Candidatus Pseudothioglobus singularis PS1: one gene and its partner. The protein of the gene in region 2 interacts with the protein of the main gene of each other region in a pairwise test. Links are inferred from orthologs where the notes say so. Each region holds a gene or a part of one and is shown on either strand. Other genes may lie near its edges. The genes, in order: grpE and groL.

Evidence for each region.
Region 1: the proteins of groL (region 2) and grpE interact in binary tests that used the Escherichia coli proteins (3 or more experiments, as listed by UniProt). The link is inferred for Candidatus Pseudothioglobus singularis PS1 from one-to-one orthologs.

What each region holds. Positions count from the first base shown.
Region 1 is NZ_CP006911.1:48,886-52,134, forward strand. The notes cover bases 106-3,020. They hold grpE (nucleotide exchange factor GrpE), read right to left. Parts: upstream 1,877-3,020; coding sequence 1,334-1,876; downstream 106-1,333. Other genes in these bases: W908_RS00235 (hypothetical protein), read right to left, coding at 386-733; W908_RS00240 (plastocyanin/azurin family copper-binding protein), read right to left, coding at 806-1,231; W908_RS00250 (NAD(+)/NADH kinase), read left to right, coding at 1,942-2,760; recN (DNA repair protein RecN), read left to right, coding at 2,773-3,020. In the rest of the region: W908_RS00230 (alpha/beta fold hydrolase), read right to left, coding at 1-73; more of recN, read left to right, coding at 3,021-3,249. UniProt on the Escherichia coli protein: Participates actively in the response to hyperosmotic and heat shock by preventing the aggregation of stress-denatured proteins, in association with DnaK and GrpE. It is the nucleotide exchange factor for DnaK and may function as a thermosensor.
Region 2 is NZ_CP006911.1:818,668-821,906, forward strand. Bases 335-3,239 are described here. They hold groL (chaperonin GroEL), read right to left. Parts: upstream 2,655-3,239; coding sequence 1,014-2,654; downstream 335-1,013. Other genes in these bases: parE (DNA topoisomerase IV subunit B), read right to left, coding at 335-930; W908_RS04160 (co-chaperone GroES), read right to left, coding at 2,667-2,957; rpoH (RNA polymerase sigma factor RpoH), read right to left, coding at 3,001-3,239. Also shown: more of parE, read right to left, coding at 1-334.

The DNA of each region.
Region 1 (3,249 bases), 770 kb from region 2 along the record:
CACTATAGGCAGTGCTATCTTTATCCAAAAGATTGGTTGATTTATTTAGATTGTCTTTTCTCAAGTTGCTCATAAGGTCACTTTCTCTAGTAATAGTATACTAACCTTCATGGCACACACCTTTTTGTCTCACTGCCTGCCGACTTGAGTATGAAGAAATATAGTGTATTAAACCTTGTATGTCAAGTTATGATACATCGACTATTTTGCTTATAAATAACGAATAAATGTATATTTTTAGTTTTTTTCAATCAAATATAGGGGTTTTTTATCAAAATTGCAAAAAAATGCTTAAAAAAATGGTTTTTATTCAAAAAGCATACATTTTTAATTAATTTTTTAATAAAAATGACATATTTAATAGAAAATTGATGATTAATATGACTTATATCGATTTATTTTTATTTAATAAGGCTTGATATTCCCACCAATTGGCTAAGTCTTTTTCATATGAGATCACTAAATCTCCTTTTCTAAAGAGCATTTTCTCTTTCTTTTTAGTATTCCATTTAAGGTCTTGATTAAGTTTATTGTAGGCAATTATTAAGTCTCGTTTAGTTGCGTCTTGGATACTTTCAACCCAAATATCAGACTGATTAGAGATTTCTACCCAGCCATTGTCAAGACAAACTTCAGTCCACTGTTCGTAAGTCCAATCAGTTTGACCATTTTTGACTGTTAATTTGCTTAATTCTTCCAGTAATGGAGAGTCTTCAAAATATTTTGAATTCAATTTTTAATTTGTTCTTTAGTGGCCGAGTAATTTTTATTTCCTATATTTATATCGTTTAATTTCTAACCGATATTAATTCGATTGAGCAGTTCTTATTAATCGATTTAAAACTGAATTCGCAACATATGACAATTCAATTTTATTGACTTCATTTAGATTATGAAAATCATTACCGACGATAATTAGACCTAACATACCCATATTTAGATGCGGTGTGCAACCATACAAATAAATCCCTGGAGTTTTAAAAAGAACAGAGTGAGACTCATTAATTTTGGAATTATTAGGAAGTTCATCCATTTTGGGGCCCGCAATAAACTCAACATTATGCCCCTCATTTTTTGGCAACCACTCTATAGTATCTCCAGCATCAATATATGCTATTTCAAGGCTATATGAGTCATTTTCAGTAAACTCAATTTGAATAGTTTCTGCTAGAGCAACTTTTGAAATTATTACTAAATTTAGAAAAAATAATAATGTAAATATAATTCGCATAAAAGTTCTCATTCAGAATCACTTAACACTAACAAAATAATTTTGATGATTAAGTTTAGCTAATTATTTCAATTAAGTTTTAAATCACTTTATGTTTATTTTTTACTGAACGACTATGACTAGCGCTGGTCGAACTAGACGGCCATTAAGTGTAAATCCTGTTTGAATAACCTCCAGCACAGTATTAGATGTTTTGTCAGGCATTGGAATCATTGTTACCGCTTCATGAAGGTCTGGGTTAAATTTTTCCCCAACGGGATTTACTGTTTCTACGCCAAATTTTTCAAGTGTTGAGCTGAAGACTTTGTTTGTAAGTTCCAGTCCTTCAACAGTATTTTCTAAGGTAGCTTTTTCATCTGTTGCCGATTTTAGACCCATTGAGAGTGAATCACTGACCTCAAGCAGTGCTTTAACAAATCCGTCAAGGGCAAATTTATGGGCATTCTCTAAGTCTTTTGAGGTTCTTCTTTTGAGATTTTCCATTTCAGCTTGGGAACGCAAAAGTTTATCCCAATTATCCTTGGTAGACTGTTGCGCCTCTTCAAGTTGAGATGTCAAGTCTTCAATTTTTGAGCTATCAGATATCTCTTCATTTACTTTATCAGAGGCATTCTTTTGAGTTTTTTGTTCCTTCTTTTTTGTCATTGTCTTATCAAACTAATGTATATTTAATGTGTTATTTAGTTACTCTTTAAAATATTTCAAGGCCTATGTTTAATTCTGTCGGCGTTATCTGTAAACCTAATGATTTTACCAGTCAAAAAACTGCTTTGGAGCTTGGAGTCCTTCTTAAGGATCTTGGCGTTAATTTTTTACAGGACCAAGAGAAGTTTGAAAGTGAAGCGGATTTAATAATCGTTGTTGGCGGCGACGGTACTATTTTAAATACTGCAAGAACCTATGTTGATTTTAATATCCCTATTCTTGGGGTGAATTTAGGGCGATTAGGCTTTTTGGCGGATGTTTCGGTTGATTCAATGGCTACAGTGGTGAGTGAAATTCTTAATGGAGAATATATAAAAGAGCAAAGGGCACTTTTAAGCTGCCAGGTCGAGAAAAATGATGAGGTTCTATCTCAACATCTAGCCTTTAATGAGGTGGTTATTCATCGAAACGCAACACCGAGAATGATTGAGTTTGAGCTGTATGTTGATGATGACTTTGTTAATAACCAAAGAGCTGATGGAATTATCATCACAACTCCGACAGGTTCAACTGCTTATGCTTTGTCAAGCGGAGGGCCAATTATGCATCCAAGCACCAATGCAATTTGTCTGGTTTCAATTAGCCCACACACAATGAGCCACAGGCCATTTATACTTCATGGAGAAAGTGAAGTATTGATCAACCTTTTAGATTGTGATGAGAGGGCGACAATCAGTTTTGATGCTCAGTCTTCTTTATCTGCTTCTGAGGGAGTTGCATTGAGAATTAAAAGACACAGTAATTTTGTCCACCTTATTCATCCTAAGGGCTATGATTATTTTGAAATTATTCGTTCAAAACTTCACTGGGGTCAAAAAGTTTAAATAACTAAAAGTATGCTTGAGTACCTGAATATTAAAAACCTTGTTGTTGTAGAAGAGTTAAATATAGATTTTAATCTTGGTATGACAGTTATTACAGGAGAAACAGGGGCTGGAAAGTCAATACTTGTTCAAGCGTTAAGTATAGTTTCTGGTGGCCGTTCTGATGCATCTTTAGTGAGAAATGGTGCAGCTAAGGCAGAAATTACTGCTTCTTTTAATATCCATTCAAATCTAAAGCTCAAGTCCTATCTTGAGAGCCAAGATTTAGATAGTGATTCGGAATGTATTTTAAGAAGAATAATTGTTTCAGATGGCAAGTCGCGTTCATACGTTAATGGCAGAAAAGTGCCATTGTCAGTGCTCAGTAATATAGGAAGTTATCTGATCGATATGCACGGTCAAAACGAACATCAACTTTTATTGCGAACCAACCACCATCGAATTTTGTTGGATGACTTTTCAGGGTCTCAGGTTCTTTGTGATGAGGTA
Region 2 (3,239 bases):
ATCGTCAGGAGTAAGCTTAATATTTTTTGGAATAAGATTTCTAAATTCACAGAATTCTTTAAGTGCATCAGTCAGTCCTGATCTTAGACCATTAACATGGGTTCCTCCACCAATCGTTGGAATAAGATTCACAAAACTTTCAGCAGTAATATTACTAGTATTTTCAGTCCAAGTTAAAGCACAATCTAGTTGCTCTTCCTTGGTTTCAAAAGAGATCACAAATGGAATAGAAGGGATACATTCAAGAGCATCCAAAGAAGCCTGCAAGTAATCTTTTATGCCATCTTTAAAGACCCAAGTATCTTCAGTTTCATCTATTTCATTTTTAAAATTAACCTCTAGGCCAGGACACAAGACAGCTTTAGAGCGAAGATTATGTCGCAGCTTCTTTATTGAAAATTTTACTGAATCAAAAAATTTCGCATCAGGCATAAATTTAATCAGAGTTCCTGTATTGCGCTTCCCAACAGCGCCTATTTCCTCAAGATCATTGGATTTGACACTGGATTCAAATTTCATATAGTACTGCTTTGCATCTCTTTTAATCCAAACTTCAATTGAGCTTGATAAGGCGTTTACGACAGATATGCCAACACCGTGAAGCCCACCAGAGAACTGGTACGAGTCGTTTGAAAATTTACCACCAGCGTGGAGTTTAGTTAGGATGACCTCAACGGCAGGTGTTCCTTCTTTTGGATGAATATCTATTGGTATTCCTCTACCGTTGTCTTCGACCGACATAGAGTTGTCTGTGTGAAGCGTAACATTAATCTGGGTAGCATAGCCCGAGACTGCCTCATCGACACTATTATCAACCACTTCTTGTGCAAGATGGTTAGGGTTTTCAGTGTCTGTATACATGCCTGGGCGTTTTTTGACTGGCTCCAGGCCAGTAAGAACTTCTATAGAAGATGCGTCGTAATTAGACATATTTTGAATTGGGTTTGAGTGGCAATAATAATACCAAAAAAAAGCCCCAAAAAATGGGGCTTTTCACTATAAAACAAATAGAATTACATCATACCTGGCATGCCACCACCCATGCCGCCCATATCAGGCATTGCAGGACCGCTTTCTTGAGGCATATCAGTTATCATTGCTTCAGTTGTAATCATTAAACCAGAGATACTTGCCGCATGTTGAAGAGCTGCACGCGATACTTTAGTAGGATCTAAGATACCCATTTTAAGCATGTCTCCATACTCTTCTGAAGAAGCATTGTAGCCATAATTACCCTTGCCTTTTAAAACTTCATTTAATACAACAGAGGCCTCACCACCACCATTAGTAACGATTTGTCTTAAAGGTTCTTCTAAGGCGCGTCTACAAATGCTGATGCCTACATCTTGATCACTGTTATCGCCTTTAAGTTTATCCAATGATGAGATAGCGCGAACAAACGCGACACCTCCACCAGGGACAACACCTTCTTCAACAGCCGCACGAGTTGCATGAAGTGCATCATCAACACGATCTTTTTTCTCTTTCATTTCGACTTCAGTTGCCGCACCTACTTTAATCACTGCAACACCGCCAGAAAGTTTAGCTAAACGTTCTTGCAGCTTCTCTTTATCATAATCTGAGCTTGTAGCTTCGATTTGAGTTTTGATTTGACCGATACGAGAAGTGATATTCTTTTTGGCACCTGCACCATCAATCACTGTAGTATTGTCCTTGCCGATTTCAATACGTTTAGCTGTGCCTAAATGCTCTTCAGTAATAGCTTCTAGTGACAAGCCAACTTCTTCAGAAATAACGGTTCCACCAGTAAGGATTGCAATATCTTCAAGAATCGCTTTACGACGATCACCAAACCCTGGAGCTTTAACAGCAGCCACCTTAACAATACCGCGCATATTGTTAACAACAAGAGTTGCTAACGCTTCCCCCTCAATATCTTCAGCAATAATGAGAAGAGGTTTTCCAGCTTTTTGAACTGCTTCAAGTGCCGGCAATAAGTCACGAATATTTGCAATTTTTGAATCATGTAACAAAATATATGGATGCTCAAGGTCTGCAGACATTTTTTCCTGGTTGTTTATAAAATAAGGTGAAAGGTATCCGCGATCAAACTGCATTCCTTCAACGACATCAAGTTCGTTTTCAAGAGTTGAACCTTCTTCTACGGTAATCACACCTTCTTTTCCAACTTTTTCCATAGCCTCGGCAATAATTGAACCAACAGACGTGTCTGAATTGGCTGAAATAGTTGCAACTTGCGCAATTGCTTCACTGTTTTTACATGGTTGGGATGCTTTTTGTAGGTTTGAGACAACTGCTGCAGTAGCTTTATCAATGCCTCTTTTTAGATCCATGGGATTCATTCCAGCTGCTACTGACTTAACACCCTCAGATATTAATGTTTGAGCTAATACTGTAGCAGTAGTTGTTCCATCACCTGCAATATCGTTAGTTTTAGATGCTACTTCTTTAACCATCTGTGCACCCATATTTTCAAATTTGCCTTCAAGTTCAATTTCTTGAGCAACTGAAACTCCGTCTTTAGTGATGGAAGGAGCACCAAATGATTTATCTAAAACGACATTTCTTCCTTTGGGTCCAAGTGTTACTTTCACTGCATTTGCAAGGGTGTTTACCCCTGACATCATTAAATCTCTAGCTTCTGAGCTAAATTTTACGTCTTTCGCTGACATTATAAATCTCCTTTAATCTTCAATTACCGCGACAATTTCATCTTCACTCATCACTAGGAGCTTTTCTTCTCCAACAGTGATTTCAGAACCTGAATATTGACCAAACATTACCGTGTCACCAACTTTAACATCCAAAGGGATTAAGTCTCCTTGTGCACTTATTCTTCCATTTCCAGCTGCAACAACTTCACCTCTTGATGGTTTTTCAGTTGATGAATCAGGGATGATTAAACCACTAGCTGTTGTTTTCTTTTCTTCTACTCTTCGAACGATTACACGATCGTGTAGGGGACGGATTTCCATGTTTTCTCCTGGTATTACACATAAAATTGTCGTAAAAAAGTTATTACTCTTCTAGACGTTCTTTAAGCTTTTTGATAGCTTTATTTTCAAGTTGACGAACCCTTTCAGCGGAAACACCATACTTGTCTGCTAAAGTATGTAAGGTCAATTTTTCTTCTTTCAAGTACCTAGCTTGTAAAATATCGATACTTCTCTCATCTAAAGAAGAAAGAGCTTGATAAAGCCTGTTGTGTTGGTCTTCTTGACTTTTATTGCTGACCACTAATTGCTCTGGATTTTTAC